DNA from 2 places in the Vibrio sp. 9-16B-A1 genome. Region 2 is predicted to be linked to the other one. Evidence: riboswitches for the same ligand, from Rfam matches in the RefSeq annotation. Region 2 holds a riboswitch; the other holds the start of a gene.
What was found. A riboswitch is a leader RNA that binds a small molecule or an ion and turns the genes downstream of it on or off. The one in region 2 is predicted to bind cobalamin.
Positions count from the first base shown of each region.

Region 1: another riboswitch for cobalamin. It lies ahead of cbiB (adenosylcobinamide-phosphate synthase CbiB); the one in region 2 lies ahead of btuB (TonB-dependent vitamin B12 receptor).

Region 1 covers NZ_JBSDZD010000003.1:361,261-377,617, reverse strand. Annotated here, with positions in the region: gene ACVB80_RS07750 (DUF2971 domain-containing protein) at 1-40, opposite strand, end outside; gene ACVB80_RS07745 (U32 family peptidase) at 324-2,303, shown strand; gene ACVB80_RS07740 (LytS/YhcK type 5TM receptor domain-containing protein) at 2,379-4,037, shown strand; gene ACVB80_RS07735 (LytR/AlgR family response regulator transcription factor) at 4,031-4,762, shown strand; gene ACVB80_RS07730 (OFA family MFS transporter) at 4,915-6,132, shown strand; gene ACVB80_RS07725 (histidine phosphatase family protein) at 6,224-6,808, opposite strand; gene ACVB80_RS07720 (threonine-phosphate decarboxylase) at 6,805-7,884, opposite strand; gene cbiB (adenosylcobinamide-phosphate synthase CbiB) at 7,922-8,887, opposite strand; cobalamin riboswitch at 9,051-9,206, opposite strand; tRNA gene ACVB80_RS07710 (tRNA-Gly) at 9,328-9,402, opposite strand; gene ACVB80_RS07705 (transporter substrate-binding domain-containing diguanylate cyclase) at 9,538-10,815, opposite strand; gene ACVB80_RS07700 (diacylglycerol kinase) at 11,133-11,492, shown strand; gene ACVB80_RS07695 (DUF4344 domain-containing metallopeptidase) at 11,664-12,431, shown strand; gene ACVB80_RS07690 (hypothetical protein) at 12,527-12,772, opposite strand; gene ACVB80_RS07685 (NAD(P)H-hydrate dehydratase) at 12,897-14,372, shown strand; gene ACVB80_RS07680 (methyl-accepting chemotaxis protein) at 14,424-16,085, opposite strand.
Region 2 covers NZ_JBSDZD010000016.1:78,902-95,258, forward strand. Annotated here, with positions in the region: gene ubiA (4-hydroxybenzoate octaprenyltransferase) at 1-732, shown strand, start outside; gene plsB (glycerol-3-phosphate 1-O-acyltransferase PlsB) at 793-3,225, opposite strand; gene lexA (transcriptional repressor LexA) at 3,561-4,178, shown strand; gene ACVB80_RS21070 (class I SAM-dependent methyltransferase) at 4,263-5,087, shown strand; gene dinF (MATE family efflux transporter DinF) at 5,176-6,528, shown strand; gene sthA (Si-specific NAD(P)(+) transhydrogenase) at 6,531-7,928, opposite strand; gene fabR (HTH-type transcriptional repressor FabR) at 8,178-8,804, shown strand; gene ACVB80_RS21090 (YijD family membrane protein) at 8,809-9,180, shown strand; gene trmA (tRNA (uridine(54)-C5)-methyltransferase TrmA) at 9,247-10,353, opposite strand; cobalamin riboswitch at 10,521-10,748, shown strand; gene btuB (TonB-dependent vitamin B12 receptor) at 10,815-12,662, shown strand; gene ACVB80_RS21105 (Dph6-related ATP pyrophosphatase) at 12,706-13,380, shown strand; gene murI (glutamate racemase) at 13,429-14,229, shown strand; gene ACVB80_RS21115 (RNA recognition motif domain-containing protein) at 14,195-14,644, opposite strand; partial or broken rRNA gene ACVB80_RS21120 (16S ribosomal RNA) at 15,197-16,357, shown strand, end outside.

The DNA of each region.
Region 1 (16,357 bases), on a different contig from region 2:
ATTTGTCAAAAGCACGATATTTGAACAGTTCAACTGGCAACTTATCCCCCTCCATTGGTGTATCACGACAAATAAGTGGATAACATTAGCAAAAGTATGCCAGTAAGCACATCAGCCCAACAAGAGGTACAGGTTGCAAAACTCATTTCGGGGCAACAGCTTGTTTCCAAACTCCAGATATCTCCCCATTTCCTTCAGGCCAGAGTGAGTACTTTATACTCGGTATGTAATCCCACGCAGGTGAACACCACCCCAAAACTTCTGGCACATTCCCCCCCAACCTCCTAAGATACGCCCTCGTTTTTAAAGTGTGAGATGAAGTTGTGAAACGAGAGCAGTTTGAGTTGTTGGCGCCGGGTGGCGATCTGGACTCGATTAAAGCGGCGATTGCGGCCGGGGCGGATGCGGTTTATTGCGGGCTGGACCGTTTTAACGCGCGAAACCGGGCGGCAAACCTGAGCCTTGAGAACCTCGATGGGGTGCTTGCGCTTGCTCATGAGCACAACTGTAAAATCTTCCTCACGCTTAATGTGATGATCCTGGAAAGCGAAATCCCAGCGGTGATGCGTCTGCTGGCGCAACTGCGTAATACCGCGATTGATGGGGTGATCGTGCAGGATCTGGGGCTGGCGTACCTGCTTAAGCACCACTTCCCTGAGCTGGATGTGCATGCCTCTACCCAGCTTAATACTCATAACGAAGGGCAAATCCTTTTCCTGAGCCTGCTGGGTTCCAGCCGGGTGAACCTCTCCCGTGAGCTGAATATTGATGAGATCCGCCATCTGGCGCAGTTTGGCCATCAGCATAACGTACTGATGGAAGTGTTCGTGCACGGCTCTTACTGCATCGGCTTTTCCGGGCTGTGTTATATCAGCTCGGCGCGTAACGGCGCATCCGGTAACCGTGGACGCTGCAGCCAGCCCTGTCGTGAGCAATATGAAACCACACGTACCGGACACAGCTATCCGCTCAACCTGAAAGACAACTCAGCGTTTGGTAACCTGCAGGAACTGGCGGAAGCCGGGGTTTACTCGCTTAAAGTCGAAGGCCGGATCAAGAAATCTCACTACGTCTATACCGTGGTCGATACCTGGCGCAAACAGATCGACCGCCTGTGTGACGGCGTCGCCCTGTCTGAAGATACCACCGGACTCTACACCGTATTTAACCGCGACTTCTCCAATGCCTTCCTGAAAAGCGAATACGGCAAAAGCATGTACATCGATAATCCCCGTGACCATGCGCCGTACCACTTTGCCAAACTGGAAAACTGCAACAGCGAAGAGGAGTTCAAACGGGTTAAGAAAAACCTGTTTGATACCAAAACCGGCATCATCGAAGAAGTTGCTGAGAAAACAGCTCCATTTGAATCCTTTTTTGAAAACAGCCAGCGCAGCAGCCTGAAAGGTGCGATGGAAACGCCAAAGCTCCCTGCTCTGGAAGCTAACCCGGCGGGCAAGCCTGCGCTTTCTGTGCTGATCTCTTCAGCTTCTGATGTTGCGCTGTGCGAGCTGGATGAGTGCGAAGTGTACTACCAGCTTCCGATGGGTCTTAACGCTGAACTGGGTGCGATGATTGAGCTGTTTACCGCCAATCCAAAGCTGAAACCATGGTTCCCGGCGATTCTTATCGGGGATGACTTTAACGCCGCAAAAGCGTTTCTGGAGCAGGTTCGTCCGCAGCGGTTTATCACCAATAACTCCGGTGTCGGCTACATCGCCAAATCTCTGGGCCTTGAGTGGATCGCAGGCCCGCAGATGAACAGTGCCAACTCATACTCGCTGCTGTGCCTGAAAGAAGAGTACGCGGCATCCGGTGCGTTTCTCTCTGGTGAACTGAATAAAAAGCAGCTGCGCCATGTTAAGCGCCCGGCCGGATTCAGAACGTTTTACAGTGTCTACCACCCGAACACCCTGCTGACCAGCCGCCAGTGTCTGTTCCAGCAGACCGAGGGCTGCCGTAAGATCAAGGTCAACAAGGGCTGTCTGCGCCGCTGTGAGAAGCGTACCTCAATTATCAATCTGAAAGATAACCCGTATGTGGTACAGAAACAGCGCGGCAGCCATAACAGCATCTTCGCTGAGCACAATGTGCTGAACCTGGATATCCTGGCCGATCTGCCGGAGCTGTTGACCGACGTGTTGATCGACCTGCGTGATATCCGGACCGAGACCCGTGTCTCTGCTTCTGAGCAGGAGCTTATCGCCCTGTTCCTGCAAACGATTGAGGATAAAGAGAAAGGCACGCTGATCGGAGAAGCTGTTCAGCCAACACGCAACGCCCAGTACATCAAAGGGGTGTAATTTTTAAATCACAGGCGTACAATCGGTGACCTTTTTCAGACCTGAACAAGGTACACCGTGTACACCGAACAACTCATGATGCTGCTGGCCGTGTTTGAACGGGCCGCGCTGCTGCTGATGGCGCTGTTTTTTCTGACGCTGACCCACCCTTTTCAGCATATCGTTAATAAACGCCACCGCCGCCCTGCAGAAACCGCCGCGATTTCTCTGCTGTTTGTGCTGTTTGCAGTTTTCAGTACCTATACCGGTATCGAAGTGGATGGCTCACTGGTTAACGTGCGCATTATCGCCGTTATCGCCGGTGGTATTCTGTTCGGGCCCTGGATCGGCATTCCTGCCGGGCTTATCGCCGGTGTCCACCGTTACCTTATCGATATCGACGGGCCGACTTCTGTCGCCTGTCTGATCACCAGTATTATTGCCGGTCTGCTGGCGACCTGGATCCACCAGAAGTGTCACCGCCGTCACTATGTACTGCTGGGCATTCTGGCCGGTGCTTTCTGTGAGATGCTGACCATGGTGCTGATTGTGGCGCTCTCTGATGACAAAGCGCACGCCTGGCAGATCGTCTCTCATATCAGCGTGCCGATGATCTCCGGCACCGTCTGTATCGGGCTTATCATTCGTCTGGTTCAGGGGCTGGAAAAAGAGAAAGACCTGGTCGCTGCCGGTCAGGCAAAGCTGGTGCTGGATATCGCCAACCGGACCCTGCCCCACTTTCGCAAAAACAGCCGTGAATCCCTGGCGAAGGTATGCCGGATCATCGGCGAAGAGACTCAGGCTGACGCCGTTGCCATTACCGATACCAAAGATGTACTGGCCTATGTCGGCGCCGGGGAAGAGAAGTATCTCAATGCCAGTCAGATATGCGAAATGGCACAGCAGGCGGTGCGCACCGGACAGCAGATCATCAGCAACAACCTTAACGTCCACGACTTTCATTCGCTGCTGATCATCCCGCTGTGGGAAAACGGCAAAGTCAGCGGCACACTGAAGATCTTCTACCATAAACCACATCAGATCCGTCCGGCGCTGCGAGAAATGGCGATTGGTCTTTCTCAGCTTATCTCCACCCAGATGGAAGTAGGCCGGGTCGAACAGCTTAAAACCATGGCCAGTAAAGCCGAGTTCAGCGCGCTGCAGAGCCGGATCAATCCGCATTTTCTTTTTAACGCCCTGAACGCCATCTCCACCCTGGTGCGTATCCAGCCGGACAAAGCCCGCCAGCTTATCGCCAAACTGGCCGATATCCTGCGTTATAACCTGGAACGTACCGAGGAGCTGATCGATATCCATGTCGCGCTGCAGCAGGTCAGAGATTACGTCGCTATCGAGCAGGCGCGCTTCGGCAATAAACTCAGCGTAGTGTTTGATATTGACCCGGTTGAGTCCACCATCCCCTGTCTGCTGATCCAGCCACTGGTGGAGAATGCGATTCTGCACGGTATCCAACCGTCCCGCTCTCCGGGCGTGGTAAGTATTTCGGTAAAACAGGCCGGTGAGATGGTGAACGTAACCATTGAAGACAGTGGCGTCGGGATCAGCCAACAGGTGATCGATGACCTCCACAGCGGCGCGATGGCTACAGGCCATATCGGCCTGAGCAACGTTCACCAGCGCCTGACTATGCTATATGGAAAGGGCCTGACTATCGAACGCCTTGAGCAGGGAACCCGAATGTCGTTTACTGTCCAGCCAACCCAGTCAGCAAATCAGCAGGAGCAAGCATGCTAAAAGCCCTGATCGTTGAAGATGAATACCTGGCCCGCGAAGAGCTGACCTACCTTATTCAGAGTTTCAGCAACATCGAAATCGTCGCCACCTTTGATGATGGCCTGGAGGCGTTTAAGTACCTGCAGAGTAACCGGGTGGATATCGCGTTTCTGGATATTCAGGTGCCGTCGATTGACGGTATGCTGCTGGCGCGCAACATCAGCCAGTTTGCCCAGAAGCCGCATATCGTGTTTACCACCGCATACAAAGAGTTTGCCGTTGATGCCTTTGAGCTGGAAGCGTTTGACTACCTGCTTAAACCGCTGAGCGAAGAGCGGGTAAAAGGGCTGCTGGCGAAACTCGAAGCCAGTGTTGAGTGTCAGCCACAACCGGCTCCGGCCGCTGTATCAAACAAGCCGAAGACGCTCAACCTGCACTGCGGAAACCGGATCCGGGTTACCCGGGCAGAAGAGGTGATTTACGCCGAAGCGAGCGAGAAAGTGACAAAGGTGTTCACCGGTGAAGGCGAGCTTATCGCCCAGTGCAGCATCAGCGAGCTGATGGATAAATTGCCGCCAGAGCAGTTTTTCAAAACCCACCGCTCTTACCTGGTAAACCTTGAGAAAATTCAGGAGATCACCCCCTGGGTAAACAGCACTTATCTACTGAAACTGAGCGATGCTGAGGCTCAGATCCCGGTCAGCCGCGGGAACATCAAAGCATTCCGTGAGCGGATGGAGCTGTAATTCATTCCGCTATATTGCAGTTCATTCCGCTATTGATACATCTCATTTTATAGTTTCGCCAGCCTGTTGTTATCTCCGCAAAGCCCCGTATTTTGTGGGTCATTAAAGGGCGCAAGCCGCCCGAAAGATTTTAAATCAGTGGAGATAACAAAATGGCCAATCCGGTATCGGGCCGCACCCGCGCCCTTACCATGCTGGGAACAGTGATCACTCAGTTTGCCCTTGGCTCTGTGTATACATGGAGTCTTTTCAACGCCCAGCTTGCCGACAAACTTTCTGAGCCTGTCAGCCGCGTTGCTTTTTCCTTCGGGATCCTGAGCCTGGCGCTGGCTGTCGCCTCTTCCCTTTCAGGCAAAATGCAGGAGCGTTTTGGCATTCGCAAAGTGACCATTGCTTCCGGCCTGATGATCGGCATCAGCCTGTACCTGACCGGCCATGCCACTAACCTGATTATGCTGTACGTGTTTGCCGGCCTGCTGGTAGGTTTTGCCGACGGTACCGGTTATCTGATGGTGCTTTCCAACTGCGTGAAGTTCTTCCCGGACCGCAAAGGACTGGCATCTGCCTGCGCCATTGGTGCGTACGGCCTGGGCGCGCTGGCGTTTAAATACATTCTGATGTATCTGCTGACTACCACCGGCCTCGAAATCACGTTCGAAACCTGGGGTCTGGTGTGCATGATCATGGTTGTCGTTGGCGGCATGATGATGACCGACGCGCCTAAACAGGAAACCAGCACCGCAGGCGAAAACGCAAGCCGTGACTTCAGCCTGGCAGAAGCGATGAAACACTCTCAGTTCTGGATGCTGGCAGCGATGTTCCTGACAGTATGCATGAGCGGCCTGTACGTGATTGGTGTTGCGAAAGACATCGGCGAAAACTACGTTCACCTTTCCATGACCACAGCAGCAGCCTCTGTTGCAATTATCGCAGTCGGTAACCTGGGCGGACGTCTGGTTCTGGGTGTACTGTCTGACCGTATTGCCCGTGTACGCGTTATCTCGATTGCGCTGCTGACCTGTCTGGCTGGTGTTGCTGCCCTGCTTTTTGCGCCAGCGACGGCAATGAGCTTCTATTTCGCAGTAGCGTGTATCGCGTTTTGTTTCGGCGGAACCATTACCGTTTACCCTTCTCTGGTGAGTGATTTCTTCGGCCTGAACAACCTGACCAAGAACTACGGCTTTATCTACCTGAACTTCGGCATTGGCAGCTTTATCGGCTCTGTGGTGGCCTCACTGTTCGGCGGATTTGCCGCAACCTTCTACCTGATGCTGGGTTTGCTGGTAATTTCACTGGCTATCTCGCTGACCATCAAAGCACCGGGCAGCAAACAGGATAATTTTACTGCTGAGCCACTGGCAGCCAACTGATCCGGTTGGGAACAGAGGCACTCTATTAAATAGTGATGATGTAAGACCAAAGGCCTGGAGGGGAACACCAGGCCTTTTTTTGTATCTGCTGTTATTCAGCTAAGTCGTGATTAGTCAGCGTCGTTGGAGTCCAGTTGAGGATAACCAGTGAACCATTTGCAGCAATCCCGTCACCATAATACCAGGATGGTACGCCCTGAATGATATTTGTCGCTGCCCTTAACCACTCTCCGTGGCCAATAATGACGACATTTGTACTGTCATCCAGTGAACTTAAATCCGAAAGGAAAGAGACGATTCGCCGCTCAAAACTGCTTTCTGACTCAATATCAAAATCACCACCTAGCTTCTGCAGGTAGCGCTGATGATACCTTTGCCATACAGGCTTCAGGAACTCGTCTTCATCGATAACTTCTCCCTGCAGCGCTCCGTAATTCCGTTCCCGCAGCCTGTTGTCCTGCACCACTTCTTCCCCACTCTTTTGGGCGATGATGCTGGCGCTGTGTACCGCCCGGCCCAGGTCACTGCTGAAGATAACCAGCTTGTCTGACTGAGGAAGCTCTGTCTGTTCCAGCAGGGAAACTGCCTCAGGAGTCAGCGGACTGTCCAGCCAGCCGTGAAGCCGGTACTCTGCATTCCACTCTGTCTGACCATGGCGAATTAAGTAAAGCCTCACTGAGCCTCTGCCACCCGCTGATTGCGGCTGTATGCCAGCTCTGCCAATGCGTGCTCCAACTTCTCCCACTGGTTCTTATCTGCAGGTAATCCAAAACGCAGCGCGTTTTTTTCATCACACAGCCGTGTCAGCACCTGGTGCTGACAAAGCACCTCATGACAATACGGGGCGTTCTCAAGGTACACCGTTGTAAACAGAGCAGTTCCGGCCCTCTCTGCGCCAAGGTACTTATCAAGCAACTGGTTCAGCTGCGATGACGCCGATGTTATCTTTTTCTTTGCCTGCTGCTGCCAGAGGCGATCTGCCAGTGCTTTTTTCAGCACCCAGCGCGCCGGGCCTGCGACGGTCCAGGGCCCCAACGATTCCTGCAACCGCGTTTTGATCGGCGGCTCTGCAAATACAAAACCGACTCTGGCACCGGCAAGCCCAAAAAACTTCCCCACGGAACGGAGCACAATCAGCCCCGCGCCATCGTCAGAACGCTCTCCGGAGCCGTCCTCCCCTGTGGTACTGAGCACAGAGATCTCCGGCGTGCAGTCAGCAAAAGCTTCATCAACGATGAGATAACCACACTTTGCTGCCATAACACGCCTGATGTTTAACAGCTCGTCAGTCCTGGTGTATCTGCCACTGGGGTTGTTTGGATTAATTACCAGCACCACGTCGCCTGTTTCAATCTGCTGCGGTGAGGGAAAACCATCATAGAAGTCCAGTTGCCACTGCTGTCCACCTGACCGGAACTCTGCCCAGGCATGCTGGTGCTCTTTATAGCCCACACGGGGCAAAACTACCGTTCCACAGCGTCCACACTCAGAGGTGATCACACCCGGCAGCGCCATAATCGCCGCCTGAGAGCCAGCCACTGCCAGGGGTTCTGAACCCGCGCCATAATACGCCTGTGCCGCCAGCTCCAGTCCGTCACCGGTTTCGGGTAACCTGTTCCACACCGATACAGGAATACTGTCTGCCGGATACGAAAACGGACTGACTCCGGTAGAGAGGTCAACCCACCCTTCAGGCTCACCGCCATACTCACGGGCGATCTCTATCAGGTTCCCGCCATGTCTAACCGCCATTAACTCACTCTCTCCATTGAGCCCTCTCTGAAACGCATCATACAGCCCCCAAAACACAAATCAGCCAAAGGTAACTCAGCCAAAAGCTGCCCCGTGAAACCAGCCGATTAGCCGGAGGAATGGCGCGCCAGTCTGCGACTTCTCCGCACCCCATAGGCTTTTTGTCATGAAGCACACCGTGGTAATACGTTGGCCCGCCGATGATCACTCCCAACGCGCCGGCACCAGTGGTCATAACCACGCCACCATTTGGGCTGCTGCACTCTTTCGCCTGCTTTCGCCAGCACTTGATCGCCGTATTAAAATTCCCCTGAAAGGCGTAGGTTAACGCCGTAATGCGGGCCGGGACCCAGCCAAGAACATCATCCGTTCTTGCAGTAAACCAGCCAAAGTGCAGGTAATGTTCATTCTTATAACCCCACATCGCATCAAGCGTATTAGCGAGGCGAAACAACACAGCGCCAGAAGCGCCTAAAACAACAAACCAGAACAGGGGGGCAAAAACGGCGTCATTGCCGTTTTCCAGCACAGATTCAATCGCAGAGGATGCGATCTCCCTTTCACTCATTTTGTCTGTATCGCGGCTGACAATCATGGATACGGCGTAGCGGGCCTGTTCAATATCGCCAGACTGAAGCGGGGTATAAATCGCTTTAGCGTGATCGGTCAGGCTTTTTCCACCGATAGTCAGGTACAGCACAACAGCGTTCAGTATGAACCATAGTGGCAGCGACAGCGCTTTCACTGCCTCTGATAAAAGAAAAGTCACGACAACAAGGGGAACCACCGCGATAAGCCAGGCCAGAACTCCCTTCTGCTTATCACTCAAAGCCGTCAGCCTACGGCATCGCTCTTCAAGCGCGTTCGCCAAACAGCCAAACCCTACAAGAGGATGAAATCTTTGGGGTTCTCCCAGCAGTTTATCCATCCACAGGGCGAGGATCAGGATAAGGGCACTGGTCAGCATTGAATCACTGCTCAACTCAGGTATTTCAGGCAACATAAGAAAAGCCGGCAGAAGGAACAGATACCGTTAGTACCTTATTAACAGCAGGCATGAACACCCCTTATTCGGTTGAGATGACGCAATACCACGCCATAAAACTGACAGGAACAAATCCGGGGGGTAATCATGCTGAAAAACCTCTGAGTGCTCCCGCCCAGATAATACGTTGTGTTAGCTGGCAGGATCTGACTCACGGCTTTGCTCCGGGAGAGCATCTTCATACTCAGAAAATGAGAGTAAAGAACACCGTTTACAGTTGCGGGTACAGTCCAGGATTTTCACCTGATTCACTTATACCAGATAACGCTCCGGAGTCTCTCACACTGACCAGTTCCCGGTCAACGCCACAGAAAGAGACGAAACAGGAGCACTTCTCCGGAGCCAGATACCGCACATACGAAAAAGCCCGCTCAGTTGAGCGGGCTTTTTACAGAATCTGGAGCGTGCAGCGGGAATCGAACCCGCATCATCAGCTTGGAAGGCTGAGGTAATAGCCATTATACGATGCACGCTTTGTATCGGCTACGGGATTCATAATGCCACAGAGCGATGAAATTGGAAGCCCTGAAATCACTTTTTTCTCTATAACTCAACTGTTTGCTCATTTTAAGAGCAATCCGGGTACTATTCGGTCACGATTCATCCTGTTACATCTTTTGACTGACGGACTGATTCTTCCCCTGACTTTTTGCCCGATACATCAACTGATCTGCATCGCTCAACTCAGGGACCCGGTTTATATACTCATACCAGGCAACACCGGTACTGACGGTAACCGGATATCCCTCAGGCAGTGCGGAGACCGATATCCTTTCCAGCTTTTGGCAAATCTCACTGCCCAGCCTTTCAACGACAGAGAACTCTTCTCCCCTCAATACAGCGGCAAATTCCTCCCCCCCTACGCGGGCAAACAGGCTCCCCTCAGGCAGTGATCCGGAGATAACTTCTGCCACAGCTTTTATCACCTCGTCGCCTACCGCATGACCAAAGCTGTCGTTTATTTTTTTGAAGTCATCAATATCAAACACCATCACGGTGATCTGCCTGCTGGCCGGTTTAAACTGATCCAGCTCATCAACAAAGTAACGCCGGTTATGAATCCCCGTGAGCGGATCCGTCGTTGCAAGCAGCGCAAGGTTCTCGTTCGCCACCTCAAGTTCACTGGTGCGGATTTTAACCAAGCGGTGCAGGCTGAGAATATAAATAATCACCACCAACGACAGTCCGGCCACCGTCAATGGCAGCAGCCATTGAGGATAGACCTTTTCAATGTGCATCCAGCGTTGCATTACCCGATCTTTATCCGCATCAGACAATTTGGCAAATCCCTCGTTTAAGCGGGTTTGCATGACTTTGTTCCCCTCTGCGACGGCAGGATGAATGGCATGCGTATACAGGTGCTTAACCGGCACAAAATGGGTAGGATCGTACGACACATACAGATAGAAGTTGGCCACCTGAAGATCAGCGATGAAGGCGTTGACCTCTCCTCTTATCGCTGCGTCCATTAACTGGCGGTTGTTATCGAACGCCACCAGCGTGAGCGTCGGGAGTTTCTGTTCTGCAAAATGCTGTTCAAACCCGCCGGCTACAACGCCGACCTTTCCTTTACCGGAGGCAATATAATCACCCACCCGGGTCCCGATTAGATCCTGGCTGAAAAACAAATGCGCCTCGATATCAAAAAACGGTTCGGAGTAATCCAGAAAAGCCTCCCTCGGTTCTGACCAAAGCAGCCCGGCATGAGCATCCGCCTCACCGTGTTTTACCAGTTCCAGAGACTCATTCCAGTCAGTAAGGCGAAACTCTACAGATACACCGTTTCGCCGCCCATATTCACGCCACAACTCAATTAAAATCCCCTGTGGTTCTCCCTTTTCATCAAGATATGAGAAAGGTTTCCAGGCTTTTGAATTGGCAACCACCAGCTTTTCCTCCGCCTGTAGCAGCGAAGAAAATAAACCGCTTACGCAAAGCAAAATAAAAATGATGAAATTTCGGGCCATACGCTGCTGTTCCAGTCTCAAAAAACAAAAAAACTTCCCCCTTCACTCCACTTCGGATCCGGGCCAGATGGGGAAATGATCCATTACTGCATGCTTATTTGTATAAGTTTAGAGGGATTTACACATCCCGGCTGAGAAAACAGTAACCGGGAACACACGTGCCTGAGGTATCTGGAGAAATAGAAGTAAATTCATTACAATAGCCATCCAATACAGAGCCAACAGGTAAGCAAAACATGAAACCCGGAGCCACCGGACTCACCCGGATTCTTCACGCCACCCGCTATTCCATCCAGGGGCTGAAAGCCGCGTGGAAGAATGAAGCAGCCATCCGCCAGGAGATCGCTATGATCGCCGTGCTGGTACCGGTCACTTTCTTTCTGCCGGTCACTAAACTTGAACGGCTGGCACTGATCGCAAGTCTGTTACTGATCCTGATCGTTGAACTAATCAACTCCGCCATTGAAGCGGTAGTAGACCGCATTGGCCCGGAACGCCATGAACTCAGCGGCCGCGCCAAGGACATTGGCTCCGCCACAGTTTTTGTCGCCCTGATTCTGGCCGGTATCACCTGGGTGACCATCGTACTTCTCTGATGTTCTTCTTTCTGAAAAGCAAAAGCTGTGGCTTCTGCTTTTCATCCCTCCCGCTGGCACAAAACCAGAGCGTCCACGTTGACAAATCCGAAATCCCGCGCACAATTTCAGTAATCGTTCCGGCCTCTCCTGGCACGGAAGCGTCTGAATAAAAACAACAAAGGACCATCTATGAACAAGCTGGCACTGGCGGCGCTGTTAACTGCAACTTCCTCTTTTGCACTCGCTGCTGACCCGATTTCTGTCACTTATCTGCCACCAGAAAACGCAGAGCAAACTGACATCCGCGACTTTATCAAACAAAGCGGCGTTAACGAGACTGTGCTCCAGCTCGGTGAAGAGCTGTTCCCGTTCACTACTCCGCTGACTATTGAATACGGCTCGGATGACGGCCCGCTGTTTAATCCGGAAAGCAATACCATCCAGATGCCATACTCCTTTATGGCAGAGGCCAACTACTACTTCACCAAGAATAAATACGATGAGAAGTATGGCAAGCCCGCCAAAGAAGGTGTGCTGGATACCGTTCTGCACACACTGTTCCACGAAATAGGCCACGCTTATATCGTTGATAAGCAGATCCCTATCCTCGGTAAAGAAGAAGACGCAGTAGATAATCTTGCGGCAATCGTGATGATTGATTACCTGGAAAACGGGGCAGACAGCGCCATCAGCGCGGCCGATATGTTCGCCTTTGAAAGCGAGGAAATGCCAAAAGAGATCCACATGGCTGAGTATATTGATGAACACAGTTTCAATATGCAGCGCTACTTCCAGACCCTGTGCCTGGTATACGGCAGTGACCCGGAAAAATACGCCGGTCTGCTCGATGAAGTGGGTAAAGAAAACCTGAGCGATCGTCAGGAGTTTTGTGCCTACAATTACCAGAAAATCAGCGATGACTGGCATACATTCCTTGGCAACGCCCGTAAAAAGTAACGCGCGTAATAAGCAGCCCCGTTCCTGACCAGAACTGCATAACAAGCCTCTGCTCTTCAGAGGCTTTGTTATATTAAGCTTCTGAGAAACTGACCTTACTGGGGCCTGTCTTCAGGATTAGCCGCATACCAGGCGTCTAACAGTTCTTTTCCGTAGAACACTTCTGTTTGCAGGTGCAGCAGAAGCATAACTCCCAACAGAAATGCGCAAATCACATTGAACCAACGGGTCGCTTTACTGCGCACTTTTACATCATAAATAGCCATTTGCAGGCCGACCAGAACAAACGGGTAGACCAGCAGCACCACCAGCAGTACGCCGAGATAATTCGAAATCGCCATTTGAGTATCCACGGACTTTTACTCCTATTTACCGGATGAATGAGACTATTGTATAGCCTGGTTCAAATCCAATTCTGACCAAAAGTGCTATCGTTATAAGACGTTATCTCAGTTGGCTTTGATTATGTCCCCAATCTTTCTTTACTCTGCAGAGCAGATCCGTAATGGTGAGCGCGAAGCCGCGAAACTCGCCGGAATCGAAATGTATCAACTGATGCTGCGTGCCGGGCACGCGGTGTTTGATGCCATCGCCCGCCACTACCCCAATACCCGCCACCTGGGTGTGATTTGCGGAGGCGGCAATAATGGCGGTGATGGCTATGTGGTCGCCACTCTTGCGCTGAAAGCGGGTATTCAGGTGTCACTCTGGCATGTTGGAGATCCGTCCAAAACCAGCGGGGATGCCAAAACCGCTCAGCAGGCCTGGCTTGAAGCCGGGGGGGAAATCAATCCGCTGCCGGACTCCATGCCACTGGATGTGGATTTGTTGGTTGATGCTCTGCTCGGCACGGGTCTGAGCGGAAACGTAAGGGAAGATGCCCGCCACGCCATCGATATGGTTAACCACTACCCTGCTCCGGTCGTTGCCATCGATGCCCCTTCCGGCCTGTGCGCCGATACGGGCCGGGTGCTGGGTAAATCAGTCAAAGCGACCCTGACTATAACCTTTATTGGCCACAAGCGAGGACTGCATACCGGCAAAGCCCGCCACTATCGTGGTGTGCTGCAGCTGGCTGACCTGGGCGTAGGAATGGAGTTCGGGGGTATTGCCCACTCAACCGTTCAGCTGCTTGACCAAAGCAGCCTGCCCTACCCCATAATCCGGCGTAAAGCGACTGCTCATAAAGGCGATAACGGCCGGGTACTGATGCTCGGTGGCGGTTACGGTATGCCTGGTGCCATCCGCCTGGCCAGTGAAGCCTGCGCCCGCTGCGGAGCGGGGATGACAAAAGTGGTCACTCACCATGAACATGTGGAATCCATTGTCGTTGCGAGGCCGGAGGTCATGGTCTCCGGATGGCAAAACGAGGGCATTGACCCGCAGCCCCTGTTTGCCTGGGCCGATTGCCTTGTAATTGGACCAGGCCTTGGCCAGGAAGTGGATGCCCAGGACTGGTTTGATGACTTTATCTCTCAGAACCTGCCAAAAGTCGTCGATGCTGACGGCCTGAACCTGCTTGCCAAACATCCTTTTGAAGATGGCGGACGTATCCTGACCCCACACCCGGGTGAAGCTTCCCGCCTGCTCGGCTGCACGGTGGCTGAAATCGAAAGTGATCGCTACAAAGCAGCTGAACAGCTGCAAAAAAAATATGGAGGAGTAGTGGTTCTCAAAGGGGCCGGTACCCTTATCTGCGATGGTGAGCGTACATGGGTTTGCAGCGCCGGAAACCAGGGAATGGCCAGCGCGGGAATGGGCGATGTACTGAGTGGCGTGCTTGGCGCGATGCTGGCACAGGGATTACCACTGAGTACCGCGGCCTGCTGTGGTGTCTGGCTGCACAGCGCGGCAGCTGACCGTTGCGCGGCAGAAGACGGAGAAATTGGCCTGCTGGCAAGCGATCTGTTCCCTCACCTCCGATATCTGCTGAACCACTAGATCAAAAAAGCCCTGGCCAACGGGCGGCCAGGGCGCGGACGCACGGCAATGTTACACCGTAAACCTTGCTACCAGCTGTGCCAGTTTTTGTGCTCTTCCGTTCAGTGACTGGCCACCCAGTCGGTTTTCATTCGCCAGTTCAGCAGAGCTGGCACTCTGGTCAGAAATAATCACGATACGCTGGGAAATCTCCTGTCCGACCGTACTTTGCTCTTCTGTAGCGGTCGCAATCAGCGAGTTCATATCCATGATGTTGTGAATATGTTCCTGTACCTGTTCCAGGGCAATACTTGCAGCCTTGGCTTCATCCACAGTGGACTGGCTGCGGCTTTCACTGGCACTCATGGCGTTAACCGCGGCGTCAGACGCATTCTTCAGCTGCTCGATCATGGTATGGATCTCACCGGTGCTGTCCTGGGTACGGCTGGCCAGTTTACGGACTTCATCCGCTACCACTGCAAATCCACGACCCTGTTCACCGGCGCGGGCTGCCTCAATCGCGGCATTCAGTGCCAGCAGGTTGGTCTGCTCTGCGATATCCTGAATGACTTCAAGTGAAGTCGAGATGTTCTGTACATCGCCTTCCAGCTTCGAGATCACTTCATTGGCCTGTGAAATATCACCGGCCAGTGCCACGACTGAATCAGCCGCTGCTACTACGATGGTATTGGCATGCTTGGTATTGTCATCGGCATCTTTGGCAGATTGCGCGGCCTGGGCTGCGTTGTTGGAAATGTCATTCGCTGTGGTTGTCATTTCTGTCATCGCGGTAGCAACCTGCTCAGTTTCACTGCGCTGTCCGGCGGCAATATCATCCACCTGAGTTGCGCGGGAGTTCATCTGATCAGTTTCCATCAAGACCTGCTCGCTCACTTCCGATACACTCTTGATGATAGATTGCAGGCTTCCGACAAAGGTATTGAAGTTTCCGCTCAGGCGGGCAAACTCAGGAATTTTGAACTCAGGCATACGTGCGGTCAGATCCGCATCACCACTGGCGAAGCTCTCAATAGATTTATCAAACATACCCAGCGGAGTCAGAATACTGCGGCTGACGAACATCGCCATCACTGCCACGATAACAACGATCAGCACTTCAAACATCGCCATGTTAACCATGGCCGACGCAACTTGGGCGTCACTCGTGGCTTCCATATCTGCAATAACTGCGTCCACATCATCGGTATAAAAACCGGTCCCTACCATCAAATCCCACTGAGGGAAGAAAACTGAAAAACTCAGCTTAGGCAAAGGCTCAGTCTGACCGGGTTTAGGGAAGTAGTAGGTAGTGAAGTCCCCGGTTCTGGCGTTTCGCAGCAAATCCTGAATCAGGTAATTGCCGTGACTATCCTGCAAATTCCAGTAACTGTTACCCACACCAGCACCACTCTGTCCCTGTACTACGCGGATACCTTTTGAGTCATAGGCAAACAGATAACCACTGCTGCCAAACTTAATGCTTTTCAGCACAGCAACTGCTTCTTCACGGGTTCCATTAGCATCAATTACAGGTTTTAGAGAGGTCTCTGCGATCTGAAGATAGGATTTCAACTCCGCTTTCTTCATTTGCATCATTCTTTCGTGGGTGAGCTCCATCTGCTGATGATTAAGCTCGTGCGTTTCGTAATCAGTCAGAAGCATCATACAAACAGCGACGATGATAAGGGGTAAAATAGCCAGCACATAAAGGCGGCTACGGATTGACATGTTCATGGCTTGGCGTCCTCACAATATATCGGTCACCAGCCAGCCTGACATTGCATGTGTGGTGAGTAATGGTTATACCCACACAGTTTTTAACCTTTTGTTTACAAGTATTGTGCAACTGACAGTAATGTCAAAAAACACTATGCTAAAAAAACCGCATATTGATCAAGATCAACTTTAATCTTCTCGCCCCTACTCCTTCTCAGGTAGTAAATTGAATCAAGACCACCAAACAGATGCTCAGAAAACAGCTGGTCCAGCCTGCCGGGGCTCAACTA
Region 2 (16,357 bases):
GTGCTGCTGGTGTTTGTCGCCGGGGTGTTTCTGATGCGCTCAGCCGGGTGTGTGATCAACGATTATGCGGACCGTCACTTTGACGGTCACGTGAAGCGGACTCAGTCCCGTCCGCTGCCATCCGGTCTGGTGTCTGCCCCGGAGGCACTGGTGCTGTTTGTGGTACTGGCGCTGCTCTCGTTTGTGCTGGTGCTGAGCATGAACAGCCTGACGGTAAAACTCTCGTTTGTGGGCATATTCCTCGCTTTCATCTATCCGTTTATGAAGCGTTTTACCCACCTGCCGCAACTGTTTCTTGGTCTGGCGTTCAGCTGGGCGATCCCCATGGCCTGGGCCGCTCAGGCGGGAGCGCTGCCCGCTGAGGTCTGGCTGGTGTTTGCGATCAACGCACTGTGGACTATCGCCTACGATACCCAGTACGCCATGGTGGACCGGGACGATGACCTGAAAATTGGCATTAAGTCGACCGCGATTCTGTTTGGCAACCGCGACAAGCTGATCATTGGTCTGCTTCAGCTGGCTGTCGTGGCAATGCTTATCTGGCTGGGTGAGCGGATGGCACTCGGCGGTGTGTTCTATTGGGGCGTACTGGTAGCCGGCGGACTGTTTGTTTACCAGCAGTGGCTGATCCGTCACCGTGACCGTCAGGCCTGCTTCAGTGCTTTTTTAAACAACAACTATGCCGGGATGGCGATAGCGCTGGCGCTGGCGCTGGATGTCATGCTCAAATAACCGCACATAAAAAAACGGCACCCCAGGGTGCCGTTTTTTGTCATGTCAGGAAAGCTGAGATCAGTCTTCCAGGTCGTCCATACACAGGCTTTCCTGGATGGTCAGCTTCACCTCTGTCGAGACCAGCTCACCCAGCATGTTTGCCAGCTGTTCGGTTTTTTCAAGGTCACATTCACCTTCACTGTTTAAGTAACCCTGCTGTTTCAGGGTGCTGAACAGCGAACTGAACACGCCTTTATCGAAGAACTCCGGCGCGTTGATACCGTGCAGCTGACCCAGACGCTGAGCCAGTTGCTGACTCTTCTGCTCCAGCTCGCTCTTACCCAGATCAGGTTTGGCAACCAGCTGAGAAACCGCAATTGAGTAGCGCTGCAGGGTTTCCAGAATGGTGCGTGACAGCAGGAGCGTAGTCTGAATGCGGGTCTGGTTCAGAGTGATTTGGTCTGTCTGACGGACCAGCAGTTCCTGGCGTACCAGCTCATCAAGGCTCTGTTCTACTACCGCCTGCAGTTCCGGCTCGTCATAGCGCAGGAACAGCTCGTTCTTCAAAAACGGATACAGGGTAGCCACGCTGCGCTGGATATCCGCCACATTCATCGACTGATGCTGGACAAGCAGCTGCGCGATCAGTGACGGCAGTGCCAGCATGTGGATGATGTTGTTGCGGTAGTAAGTCATAAGGATCGACTGCTGACGGTCAAGGGAGATAACATCGCCCATGCTGTCGGCTTCGGTGACAAACTTATCCAGGCTTTCGGCGTGAGCAACCAGCTCCTGAGCGCTTGTATCCGGTGCGGTACTGGTTGGTGAGTAAGGCACCTGACGCATCAGCTCCAGGTAGCACTCGATCTGATTTTCCAGAGTGTCGCGGGACAGGGCACGCTGACGTGAAGCCAGCAGCGCAGTTGCACACAGGGTCAGGGCGTTGGCTGCGGCCGCATCATTGATGTGAGTCATCATCTTGTCGGCCAGCTGGTTCACCACCGGCGTCATCCACTGCGGTTTCTGTGGCTCGATAGCGTTGATCTCACTGGTCCAGCTCGGAGCGTGCTCGTTGAGGTACTGATTCAGCTGGATCGGCTCACCGAAGTTCACGTAACCCTGGCCGAAGTTGCGCAGTTTACGCAGGGTACGCAGCACCAGGCCGGCGTTTTCTTTCTCTTTGCGTTTTCCGCGCAGCTCTTTGGCGTAGGTCGCCACTTCCATCACGTGCTCGTAACCGATGTAGACCGGAACCAGGGTCACCGGACGGTCAAGGCCACGCAGCATTGCCTGAATGGTCATCGCCAGCATACCGGTTTTGGCCGGCAGCAGACGTCCGGTGCGGGAGCGGCCGCCTTCACTGAAGTATTCGACCGAGTAGCCCTTGGTAAACAGCTCGGCCAGATACTCGCGGAAAATGGTCGAGTAAAGCTTGTTGCCTTTGAAGCTGCGGCGGATAAAGAAGGCACCACCACGGCGGAAAATCGGGCCTGCCGGGAAGAAGTTCAGGTTGATACCGGCAGCGATATGCGGTGGCACCATACCTTCACGGTAAAGCACGTACGACAGCAGCAGGTAGTCCATGTGGCTGCGGTGACACGGCACATACACGATCTCATGACCATCCTGCGCCAGCTTGCGTACCGCAGACGCGTTGTTGATGTTCAGGCCCTGATACAGGCGGTTCCACAGCCAGCCCAGAATACGTTCGCCTTTTTTCACCAGCGAGTATGAGAAGTTAGCTGCAATCTCATCCATGATGGCGTGCGCTTCTTTCTCTGCTTTTTCCAGAGGGATCCCTTTGCTGCTTGCCTCATCGGCAATGGCACGTTTGATCGCCTCGGATTTCAGAAGACGGTTAAACAGAACCTGGCGGTTAGGCAGGTTCGGGCCGGAGGCAGCCATCTTCTGACGGGAGAAGTGGATGCGTGCAACCCGGGTCAGCTTGTGGGCGATGCTTTCGTCGGTTCCGTGCTGATCTGCCATATAGCGCAGAGACACCACAGGACTGAAGCGCAGCATACAGTCGCGGCCGGATGCGGTTACCGCCATCATTTTCTGCGGGCCGTTCATCGCTTCAAGGTAAGGCTTTTGTTTCTCTTCTTTACCTGGTTTGCGTCCCCACATCACGGTGACCGGCAGAACCTGTACATCCAGATCCTGGCTGTCGGCGTGAAGCTGAAGCAGATCAGAGAACAGGCTAATCGACTCCTGCGGCGCATCGCTGTCGGTCTGAACCAGGGTCGGACGGGTGGCGATAAAGACAAACCGGCCAAATGACTGACCATTGATCTCCAGCGGGGAGAGCGGATCCGGCAGGCCGCTGTCGAGTGCGTAACGCTGCAGGGTTACCAGATCTACGTTAGAGCGGAACGGTAATGCGTAGACAATCGGTTTGGTGATGTCGATACCCAGGTCTTCAACCGGGTTGGATGGAATTGTATTGCCCTTCACTAACACCGACAGGGGGAGTTTAAGCAAAGAGCGGAAAAATGTGTCTCCGGAAGACATAACAGTACACTGCCTCGGTTATGTTTGGTGACCACCCCTGAGAGCTATACCCTCCGGGTGATTCATCCTGTACAACGGGCGGTTTTTGCTGCCGCCCGCTACTGAAAAAATGCGCAGCAAGCATACCAGAAACTGGTCCAACCTTTTACTGCGTTCTCTGGTTTATTCCAGCGGATTATTCTGAAGATAAGCAACAGTGACCTTAAAAAGCAAAGCAGCCTGGCAGATCCTGCGGTCATAACACGAAATCTGTTAAAAAATAGACAATTGGCTTTTAAAACCGTCCATCACTGGATATACTCACAGTTAACTGTATAAAAAGACAGGTGACTGTAATGAAAGAGCTGACGCCACGCCAGAAGCAAGTATTCGACTTGATCAAAGATAAGATTGAAGTATCCGGAATGCCACCAACGCGTGCCGAGATCGCCCGCGAGCTGGGCTTCCGCTCGGCCAACGCGGCTGAAGAGCACCTGAAAGCCCTGGCCCGTAAACAGGTTATTGAGATCATTCCAGGTGCTTCACGCGGCATCCGTATCCTGCTTGAAGACCAGCAGGAAGAAGAAGGCCTGCCGCTGATCGGCCAGGTTGCAGCCGGTGAGCCAATCCTGGCTCAGGAGCACGTTGAAACTCATTACCAGGTTGACCCGGCGATGTTTAAACCTCAGGCAGACTTCCTGCTGCGGGTAAACGGCATGAGTATGAAAGACATCGGCATCCTCGATGGTGACCTGCTGGCGGTACACAAAACCCAGGACGTACGTGACGGCCAGGTGGTGGTTGCCCGTGTGGAAGAGGACGTGACGGTTAAACGTCTGGAGCGTAAAGGTGCCACGGTACTGCTGCACGCTGAAAATGAAGAGTTTGAGCCGATCAAAGTGGACCTGACCAGTCAGGACTTCAATATTGAAGGCATTGCAGTGGGTGTGATCCGCAACAGCACCTGGATGTAATGCTGCGCCTGAGGGTTTTTGCCAGGGCTTGAAAGTGCTAGTGAGAATTATTATCATCTAATTCTGATTTCAGGGAAGATGATGATGACACAGAGAATACCTTCACCGCGCGGCAAAGACTCCCGCTGGCAGATCCCGGCACATTTACTGCGTCCGATGTGGATGCGCAGCCGGGAAAGTCTTCATGAGCAGGGGTTGGTGTATGACCCGATTGCTGCCAGCGCCTGCCGCCAGTGCCGGCTCGCCCCGGGCTGCCACAGCGCAAACCAGGATCAGCAACAGCTGCTGTACGCCTCTGTTACTCAGCTGTGTGATCAGCAGATCAGCCGTTTTCTCAGTCAGTATCCGGATGCCTGGGTACTGAATGTGGGGGCGGGGCTGGATACCCGTTTCTACCGCCTTGATAACGGCCGCTGCCGCTGGACAGAAATCGACGTCAGCGAGCATCTTTTATGGCGTCAGCGCCTTTTTCATCCCTGTGAACGATACCAGCTGCGTTGTGGCAGTGTGACAGAGCTCAGTTGGCTGCAGCATCTGGCAGTGGCTGAAAATGCCCCTCTGTTGATCGTCTGTGACCAGGCCCTGCTGGAGGTCGATAAAGCGGTGCTGGGCCGGTTTTTACAGGCGCTGGCCAAACGCTTTATGCACGCGCAGTGCTGTTTTGTGGTCGCCGGAGACAAAACAGATACCTGGCTGGGCAAAAAACTCGGAAACCAGGCTTACGCCCACGGGCTTAATAACCCGCAACAGACATTCAGTAACTGGCTGCCATGGGCTGAATGGGTCAGCCTGCACTCACCGCTGCAAAGCCAGGACTGCCTGCGCTGGAGCGCGTGGCATAAGTGGCTGGCGAACCTGACCGGCAGACCTTACGCCTATACCCCGTCAGTACTCCAGATCCGCTGGTGATTTTACCGCATACCTGATTGCCAACCGCGCAGCTTCCCGTTACCCTCGTGGCTCATTTTTCATCAGTTCTGTGAGCCGCGGGGTCGCTTTGAATCTTTCCGTTTTTTCTCCCCTTGCCAGATGGTCGCTGCACCGCCGGGTTTTGCTGCTGGCTGTGCCTATGGTGCTGTCTAATATTACCGTTCCGCTGCTGGGGCTGGTCGATGCTGCGGTGATCGGCCATCTTGAGCATGCCTGGTATCTTGGGGGTGTGGCGCTGGGCAGCACGGTAGTCAGCGTGACTTTCTGGCTGCTGGGCTTTTTGCGTATGGCGACCACAGGTCTGGCGGCGCAGGCGTATGGCAGGGAGAGCAACAGTGAGCTGGTGCGGGTGCTCCTGCAGGGGCTGCTGACCGCCTGGCTGTTTGCCGCCCTGTTTCTGCTCAGTCATGGCTGGCTGGGCGACCTTGTTTTCAGCCTGACCGACGCCAGTGAGGAAGTGAAGCTTTATGGTCAGCAGTACTTTGCTATCCGCGCCTGGAGTGCCCCGGCGGCGCTGGCCAACTTCGTGATTCTCGGCTGGCTGCTGGGAACTCAGAATGCCCGGGCTCCGATGTGGATGGTGATCATCTCTAACCTGACCAATATCGTACTTGATGTACTGTTTGTGATCGGCCTTGGCTGGAATGTGGAAGGCGCGGCACTGGCATCGGTGCTGGCAGACTACAGCGGTATGCTGCTGGGGCTGTTTTTTGTCGCCCGGACGTGGCGCCGGCTGGGGCTCAGGGCACCGCTGAGCGGAGTGCGTGGCCTGGGTGAAGGGCTGGGCCGCTTTGTGGCGCTGAACCGGGATATTTTCCTGCGTTCGCTGTGCCTGCAGGCGGTGTTCAGCTTTATGACTTTTCAGGGAGCCAGCTACGGTGATGACACGGTGGCCGCCAATGCGGTGCTGATGAGTTTTCTGATGATCATCTCCTATGGCATGGATGGCCTGGCGTACGCGATGGAGGCCATGGTCGGCAAAGCGGCCGGGGCGCGGGATGCCAGAGCCCTGCGGGAATCATTACTCGGGACAACGTTCTGGGGGCTGGTGATCAGTCTGCTGCTGACCCTGGTGTTTGGCGTGTGGGGCGATCACATGATTGGCCTGATCACTTCGATTGAGCAGGTGCAACAGCACGCCCTGACGTATCTGCCCTGGCTGGTGGCTATGCCGCTGGTGTCGATGTGGTGTTTTCTGCTGGACGGTATTTTTGTCGGAGCGACCAAAGGGCGGGAGATGCGAAACAGCATGTTTGTCGCGACCTGCACTTTCTTTGTTGTTTTCTGGTTACTGGCGTGGCTGGAAAACCACGCCCTGTGGATTGGTATGCTGAGCTTTATGGCAATTCGCGGGATCGGACTGGCCGTCGTACTGCTTGTGCAGTGGCGCGGCCAGCGCTTTCTGCCGGTGCAGGCATAGGCTCAGAACAGCCGGTTGAGGCCGTTCAGTGCTGCTACCCGGTAGGCTTCTGCCATGGTCGGGTAGTTAAAGGTGGTGTTAACGAAGTAGTCGATACTGTTAGCCTCACCTTTTTGCTCCATGATCGCCTGACCGATATGGATGATCTCCGCCGCCCGCTCACCAAAGCAGTGAATACCCAGAATTTCACGGGTTTCACGGTGGAACAGGATTTTCAGTGAGCCGATGTCTTTACCGGCGATCTGGGCGCGGGCCAGGTGTTTGAATGACGCCCGGCCGACTTCATAAGGCACTTTGGCTGCCGTCAGCTCCTGCTCGGTTTTGCCCACCGAGCTGATTTCCGGGATGGTATAGATCCCGACGGGAATGTCTTCAATCAGGTGAGTGTCGGACTGGCCTTTGTCGATCGCTTCGGCGGCAAAGCGGCCCTGGTCATACGCCGCGCTCGCCAGGCTCGGGTAACCAATCACGTCACCTACGGCATAAATGTGTTCAGCTTCGGTCTGATAATTCTGATTCACTTTCAGCTGGCCGCGTGAGTCCGGGGTCAGCCCGGCGACCTCCAGATTCAGTGTGTCGGTATTACCGGTACGGCCGTTGGCGTAGAGCAGGCAGTCAGCACGCATCTTCTTGCCAGAATCCAGGTGGACGATCACCCCGTCCTGCGTTCCTTCAATCTTCTTATAGGTTTCGTCATTGCGGATCACGACACCACTGTTCCAGAAGTGGTAAGAGAGGGCATCCGATACTTCGTTATCCAGGAAAGCCAGCAGCCGGTCACGGGTGTTGATCAGGTCGGTTTTTACATCCAGCCCGCGGAAGATGGAAGCATACTCGCAGCCAATCACTCCGGCGCCGTAGATGATGATATGCCTTGGGTCGTGCTCCAGTGACAGTATTGAGTCGCTGTCGTAGATGCGGTCGTGACCAAAGTCCACATCGGCAGGCCGGTAGGGTCTTGAGCCGGTGGCGATGACAAATTTGTCGGCGCTGTAATAATCGGTGCTGCCGTCCGGCTGGGTAACCGCGACGGTGTGGGCGTCTGTAAAGCGCGCTTCCCCGAAGATAAGCCGGCACTGGTTGCGGTCGTAGAAGCCCTGACGCAGCCGGGTCTGTTTGTCGATGACTGACTTGGCATGCCCGAGTATGGTGGAAAAGGTTGCGTGCAGGCTGGTGTTGTTGTGGCAAAACAGCGGGTTGTTGTTGTATTCGATGATCCGGCTGACCGCGTGACGCAGGGCTTTGGAGGGGATGGTTCCCCAGTGGGTGCAGCCACCGCCGACGCTGCTTTCGCGTTCAATGATGGCAACATTGTGACCCAGTTTGGTCAGCCCCATTGCGGCGCCTTCTCCGCCCGGACCGCTGCCGATAACGATCGCATCGAAGTGTGTTGAGCTCATATCCCAGTCCCTTATTGTTTTGCTTAACATATCCTTAGCGATATTTTAACCTGGTTGGGCGGGAAAGAGTCTGTTCAGAACACGGGGCAGGAGACAAATTTTAAATTTGTGAACTGGCTATTATCTCCCGGTTTTGCACGGGCAATTGCGTCAAAAAGGAGTAAAGTAAGGTCTCCGGCCTGTCCGGGGCGCCCTTTTTCGCGCTATAGTACACGGAAAATACACGTCTTCAGGTATAAGTTCTGCAACATGGGAATTCGAGCTCAACAAAAAGAAAAAACTCGTCGTTCACTGATTGATGCCGCGTTCAGCCAGCTCAGTGCTGACCGCAGTTTTTCCAATCTCAGTCTGCGCGAAGTCGCCAGAGAGGCGGGTATCGCCCCGACGTCGTTTTATCGTCACTTTAAAGATATGGATGAGCTCGGTCTGACCATGGTAGATGAAGGTGGTCTGTTGCTGCGTCAGCTGATGCGCCAGGCGCGCCAGCGGATTGTTAAGGGTGGCAGTGTGATCCGCACTTCGGTAGAGACCTTTATGGAATTTATCGAGAGCAGCCCGAACGTATTTCGCCTGCTGCTGCGCGAGCGTTCGGGAACGTCGGCTGCTTTTCGTGCCGCCGTGGCCCGGGAGATGCAGCACTTTGTCGCCGAGCTGACCGAGTACCTGGAGAGCACCGGACTGACTCATCAGGAAGCGGCAGTACAGGCCGATGCCTGTGTAACCCTGGTATTCAGCTCAGGTGCGGAAGCGCTGGATCTGACCAAACAACAGAGAGATGAGCTGGCAGAAAAGCTGGTGGCTCAGCTGAGAATTATTGCGAAAGGTGCAGACGCCTATCGCAGGGAACGTGAAACGCAAAACAAACAAGCAGGTTAATTCTATGTCTACAGATATTCCAACTACTGACCGCGGGTCAGAAAAGAAAACGCTGCTGCTGGCGCTGGTCGCTGGTATGTGTGGTAACGCATTGCTTGCAGGACTGACGATGGAGGCGGTGTCTTTCTCAATCTTCCCGCTGATCGCCCTGGTTCTGGCGGTACAAAACCTGTATCAGGAGTACCTGCGCAAGCCGGTTGCAGAAGATATTCCACTGGTGGGGCTGGCGTGCTTCTTTGTCGGTGCCTTTGGTTACTCGGCTTTTCTCAAGGCTCAGTACCCGGAAGCCGGATCTAACTTTTTCTCGATTATCGTTACCCTGCTGCTGATGGTGTGGGTCGGTAAGAAGCTGGGCTATGTTGCCAAGCCTCAGTAAGGCAACATTCAGCTGACGACAGATACAAAAATGCCGCGATAAGTATCGCGGCATTTTTTATGTCTGTTACTTGCGCTCCAGCAGCACACCCGCTTCCATATGGTGGGTATACGGGAACTGGTCGAACAGGGCGAAACGGGTCACCTTGTGTGTTTCGCTCAGTACTTCCAGGTTCTCCAGCAGGGTGTCCGGATTACACGAGATATACATAATACGTTCGTAGCCCTGTACCATCTTACAGGTGTCGATATCCATACCCGCACGCGGTGGATCGACAAAGATGGTGTTGCAGTTGTAGCTCTTAAGGTCGATGTTTTGCTGCTTCAGGCGGCGGAACTCGCGTTTGCCTTCCATCGCTTCGGTGAACTCTTCCGCTGACATGCGGATGATCTGAACGTTGTCGATCTTGTTGGCCGCGATGTTGTACTGGGCAGAGTCTACCGATGGCTTGGCAAGCTCAGTTGCCAGTACCCGGTCGAAGTTCTGCGCCAGTGCCAGAGAGAAGTTACCGTTGCCACAGTACAGTTCCAGCAGGTCACCATGGCTGTCCTGGGTACAGTCGATAGCCCACTCCAGCATCTTCTGCGCAACCGTGGCGTTTGGCTGGGTAAAGCTGTTCTCTACCTGCTGGTAGATGTAGCTGTCACCATTCACGTTCAGCTTCTCAACCACGAAGTCACGGTCCAGTACGATCTTCATCTTACGCGCACGGCCGATCAGGTTGAGGTTAAAGCCTTCGTCGTTCAGGCGCTGCTTAAGCGCTTTGGCCTGCTCAATCCACTCATCATCCAGCTGACGGTGGTACAGCAGGGAAACCAGCACTTCACCGCTCAGGGTAGACAGGAAGTCCACCTGGAACAGTTTGCGACGAAGCGTATCGTTGTCTTTCATCGCTTCCATCAGCAGTGGCATCAGGTCGTTGATCAGACGGCTGGCTGCCGGGAACTGGTCGACACGATACTTCTCACGGGTCTGCTGATTAAACATGATGTAGTACAGATCATCCCCTTCGTGCCATACACGGAATTCTGCACGCATGCGGTAGTGTTTTTCCGGAGACTCAAACACTTCCAGCCCGGGCATAGTGTAATCTGCAAACATCTTTGTCAGACGCTGGGTTTTCTCTTCCAGCTGCTGCTGGTAGCTGGCTGGATTTACATCAAGAGTAGCCATGAAGTCATGCCTTATGGTTGCGAAAAAATAAAGAGCGCAGATTTTATTCAATTGTAGCCATTTGTCCAGTCCGGGCGCTCCTGGTGGCTAAATGGTGGTGGCTAAACAGCGGGAAAAGCACCAGGCAGGTTATCAATAACAACTGGACAACATACAGCCAGCCCTCTACTATCTGCCACTTAGCTGGTGCCGGGGTATTTCAATAATTTATCCAGGCTTAAAAGGGAATCCGGTGTGAATCCGGAACTGACGCGCAGCGGTATCAGAGAACGAACGTCTCGGGTAAGACCCAAACACTGTTTAGCTTGCTAAGTGGGAAGTGAGACGTAAGGCGCCTGCTGATTTCATCAGGCATGCTCTTAAGTCCGAATATCTGCCAGCGATAACGCACTGCACTCCAAATAACATCAATCACTCAGGGTGTTGCAGTGTCAGGGATTCTCGCGATTTAGGATAAAACAATGAAAAAATCTCTTCTGGCGACCACAGTGGTGTCGCTGATTTCTGCTATTCCTTCTGTTTCTTACGCTCAGGACGCGGATGAGACCATGGTGGTTACCGCGAACCGGTTTGAGCAGTCTGCAGACAGTGTTCTGGCTCCGGTCAGTATTGTTACCCGTGATGAGATTGAGCTGATGCAGGCTAAGTCTCTCCCGGACGTATTAAAAAGATTACCAGGGGTAGAAGTTACCCAAAACGGTGGTCGTGGTCAGTCAGCCAGTGTTTTTGTTCGGGGAACAGGCTCGGATCAGGTGTTGTTCCTGATTGATGGTGTTCGCATGGCTAAGTCAGCGAGTGGTGCTGTTGATTTTAATCAGGTTCCCGTTCTGCATATTGAAAGGGTTGAGTACATTCGTGGAGCCCGGGCTTCAATGTATGGTTCTGAAGCGATTGGCGGTGTAATCAATATTATTACGTCTTCAAAAAGTGGAGTGGAGCGAACCAATGTAACGATTGGTACTGGCAGTCGTTACAACGAGGCTAATCTGTCTTCATCATTCTCTACATCTGACAACGGCCGTCTGCGCTTAACTGCAGGGTATGAAAAGGATGACGGCTACAACGTAAAGCCTGTAGCAGGTGGCAATGATGGTGAAGAACATGGTTTTTCGTCTACCAATGGAACTCTTGGCTACGATCATGTTTTTCAGGAGTCTTTGAAGGCAACAGTATTTGCCAGAGCATATCGTAATTACTATCAGTATGATGATAACTCGACCGCAACTGCGCGAAAAACTGCTGAATCACAAGTAGACAGCCGGGTTCTTGGTGGCCAGCTGTCATACTCTGAGGACGGTATCGCATCTTCACTTCAGTACTCTAATGAGTTGAGTCGCTCCCGAACTTACAATCCATACTCTGACAACTCTGTCGATAAATATAATCATGAATACTCTCAGGATAATCTGAGCTGGATAAATAGCTTTGACGTATCTGACAACACAACGTTAAGTGGCGGACTGGATTGGCGCAATAACACGTATGACGATAAAAAGAGTACGGCAAAAAGCCAAAGCCGTTCGAATCTGGGCTTTTTTGCCGGAGCGGTTAGTCAGTTGGATAAGCTGACAGTTGAGCTGTCCGGTCGCCTTGATGACAACGAAGACTATGGTAAAAACACCACTTACAGTATGGGGGCAGGCTACTCTGTCACAGATTCTGTTTCGGTATTTGGCTCCTACGGTACCGCATTTAAGGCTCCCACGTTATCTCAGCAAAATGGCTCCGCATGGACTGTGCCAAATAAAGATTTGAAACCGGAAACATCTGATAACATTGACTTTGGTCTTAAAGGTATGGCGGATTCATTTGACTGGGCGGTTACAGTCTATGATATCCGGGTTCAGGACCTGATTAGCTACAATAGTGCTCAAAAAAAATATGAAAACGTTGATGGCGAAACAAGGATTCGTGGTGTTGAGCTTGAAGCAGGCTTTGAGACTGGTGTTGTTTCGCACAATGTGTCTGTAGATATAAAAGATCCGAAAGACAGTGATGGAAAGCAGTTGCAGCGCAGAGCAAAAGAAACCTATAAATGGAGTGCTTTGGTAAGTGTGAGTGAGTTTGATTGGTCACTATCTGCTATTCACGTTGGTGAGCGACGAGACCTTGATTACAGCACTTACCCAGCGAAAGATATTATGCTGAGTGCCTATACTGTTTTTGATGCATCAGTTACATATCATCTTGAGATGAATACTCAACTTAGAGCAAAAGTAGATAACTTGTTTGATGAAGACTACCAAACGGCGAATGGTTATCCGTCTCCAGGACGAAGTGTTTACCTGAGTTTAAGTCATCAGTTTTGATTTACCAAAACCGCCTTCGGGCGGTTTTTTTACAGAGGTTTATATGAATTCGCCTAAAAACGTCATTGTCAGCTGGTCATCTGGTAAAGATTCCACCCTTACCCTGATAAAGCTGCTTGAAGATCCTCAATACCAGGTAGTGGGTCTGTACACTACTTATGTAGGTAAAGAAGTGCCATTTCAGGTCACGCCGATGGAAGTAGTCGAAATGCAGGCCCGCCTGGCTGACCTGCCACTGGTGACGATAGAGCTGCCGGAAGTCTTTCCGGCGAATCCTGTCTATCAGTCTCTGGTGGTGGAGGGGATCCGAAACTCAGGGCTTGAGGTCGATGCCGTGGCGTTTGGCGATATGTTCTGCAATGGCATCGCTGAGTACCGAAAGAGCTATATAGAGAAAGCTGGCTGGGAGTGCGTCTTTCCGTTGTTGGGTGTACCCAGTGAGCAACTGGCAGAGGAAATCATACAGCGTGGTATCGAAACCATGCTGGTCACTGTCGATACCACCCGCCTTGGCGCTGACTACTGTGGCCTTTGGTACAGTAAGGGGCTGGTGGCGTCACTGCCGGAGTCCGTCGACCCTTGTGGTGAAAATGGCGAGTTTCACACCCTGGTGACAAAGGCTCCCTGTTTTACAGGCTATATTGAACTTAAGCCACAACAGGTTGAGCACGGAGAGCGATTTGTCCATCAAAGATATCAGGCCAGTGTTTGCGAATAATCCCGGTCGCAGTATTATGTGCGCGAATAAAACAAACAGGTTTTCAGCGTGAACACTACAGCAGACAACAATATTCTGGTTTTTGACTCCGGAGTGGGGGGCTTGTCGGTTTATCAGGAACTGACGGCTAAGCTGCCGCAGCTGAGTTATACCTACCTGTTTGATAATTTTGCCTACCCTTATGGCGAGCTGCCTCAGGAGACACTCATCCACCGGGTTGTGGCTCTGGTCAGTGAGCAGGTTCGCCTGCGCAACATTCAGCTGGTGGTGATCGCCTGTAATACTGCCAGCACTATCGTTCTTCCGCATTTGCGGGAAGCACTGACCATTCCTGTGGTAGGAGTGGTTCCTGCTATCAAACCCGCTTCTCTTATTGCAAAGAAAGGCGTAGGGGTAATAGCGACGCCTGCTACAGTCAGCCGTCAGTATACGCATGACCTTATTAGGCACTTTTCCGCAGATAAGCCGGTTCGTCTTCTTGGTTCTACCCGTCTTGTAGATATGGCCGAAGAGAAGCTGCGTGGTAAAGCGGTCTGCCTGAATGAACTGGCTTCTGTATTAGAGCCGATCAAACCGCATATCGATGTGGCAGTTCTGGGCTGTACTCACTTCCCTTTGTTAAGAGAAGAGATCGGTCAGGTACTGGGTGAAGGTGTAGTCCTGATTGATTCAGGAAAAGCGATCGCCCGCCGCGTGGCAGACCTGCTTGGCGTAGATGGGGGAGAAAAGAGAGTGGAACTGAATACTATTATTGCCAGTGCACCACCTTTTGATGGCGATGCACTTGGCCGGAGTGTCTCTGAGATGGGATTTGCTAAGATTGAGATTCTTCCGAATCCGGATGTTTAGGATCGTTCGCTACGCGCACTTTTAGCGTCCGCTCCATATACTCCTGCTCATTAAGCCCTTTGATAATGGTCTCAGCGTCACCGCTGGCGACTACCACAAAACCAAATCCTCTTCTTTTACCGGTTCGCTTGTCTTTCATTAACCTTACCGCGAAGACCTGGCCGTGCTCGGAAAACAGTTGTCTTACGTGTGACTCGTTAGCTTTATATGGGAGGTTGCCCACATAGAGGGTAGTGGTGCCGGATGAAGAAGAAGTGCTTTGTTCTGAGGGTGGGTTAGAAAGAGAAAGAACGAGCGCACATGCGAAAACACCAATTACAAAAGTAATCGCGGGCGAGATAGCTATCTTAGAAAAAGCGACGGCGCCTAACACCGCGAGCGCGACTATCATTAAATACGTTTTTTTTGAGTTCATATCTGAATACTACTTTGTAGGTGAGAAGTAATAAGTCCTGATGCTATTAACAAAATAGACACATTGATCTTATGTTTAAGCACGATGTAATGCCAACCTATTGCTGTGACCGCCTTCAAATGTTGAAATTTTAGTCGTTATTTAGTGATTTGCGTCATTTTTGAGCGCTTATAAGTTTTTTTTAAAAAAAGGCTTGTCATAAGTTCAAACCTCCCTATAATGCCGCCTCACCGACACGGAATGAGGCGCAAGTCACAAAGCGACGTCGGGAGTGACAAAAAAAGTTGAAAAAACTTATTGACACTCAAGATTGAAAGCGTATCATACGCACCCCTAACGACGCGGCACTGAGTGCTTGGCAAAGTTAGGAAGCTCTTTAAAAATATAGACCTATCAATCTGTGTGGGCACTCGTTGATGATAATCAATATGAAACTTCGGTTTCAAAATGGTTTCAATGATACGAAGTGACCATTGAGTCTTCGGACTCAGCACAGTCAATTCAAACATTACTATATGTAATGTTCAGTATTCATTGAGCCGACAAAATCTTAAATTGAAGAGTTTGATCATGGCTCAGATTGAACGCTGGCGGCAGGCCTAACACATGCAAGTCGAGCGGCAGCGACATAAACAATCCTTCGGGTGCGTTTATGGGCGGCGAGCGGCGGACGGGTGAGTAATGCCTGGGAAATTGCCCTGATGTGGGGGATAACTATTGGAAACGATAGCTAATACCGCATAACGCCTTCGGGCCAAAGAGGGGGACCTTCGGGCCTCTCGCGTCAGGATATGCCCAGGTGGGATTAGCTGGTTGGTGAGGTAAAGGCTCACCAAGGCGACGATCCCTAGCTGGTCTGAGAGGATGATCAGCCACACTGGAACTGAGACACGGTCCAGACTCCTACGGGAGGCAGCAGTGGGGAATATTGCACAATGGGCGCAAGCCTGATGCAGCCATGCCGCGTGTGTGAAGAAGGCCTTCGGGTTGTAAAGCACTTTCAGCAGTGAGGAAGGCATTGTCGTTAATAGCGGCATTGTTTGACGTTAGCTGCAGAAGAAGCACCGGCTAACTCCGTGCCAGCAGCCGCGGTAATACGGAGGGTGCGAGCGTTAATCGGAATTACTGGGCGTAAAGCGCATGCAGGTGGTTTGTTAAGTCAGATGTGAAAGCCCGGGGCTCAACCTCGGAATAGCATTTGAAACTGGCATACTAGAGTACTGTAGAGGGGGGTAGAATTTCAGGTGTAGCGGTGAAATGCGTAGAGATCTGAAGGAATACCGGTGGCGAAGGCGGCCCCCTGGACAGATACTGACACTCAGATGCGAAAGCGTGGGGAGCAAACAGGATTAGATACCCTGGTAGTCCACGCCGTAAACGATGTCTACTTGGAGGTTGTGGCCTTGAGCCGTGGCTTTCGGAGCTAACGCGTTAAGTAGACCGCCTGGGGAGTACGGTCGCAAGATTAAAACTCAAATGAATTGACGGGGGCCCGCACAAGCGGTGGAGCATGTGGTTTAATTCGATGCAACGCGAAGAACCTTACCTACTCTTGACATCCAGAGAACTTAGCAGAGATGCTTTGGTGCCTTCGGGAACTCTGAGACAGGTGCTGCATGGCTGTCGTCAGCTCGTGTTGTGAAATGTTGGGTTAAGTCCCGCAACGAGCGCAACCCTTATCCTTGTTTGCCAGCACTTCGGGTGGGAACTCCA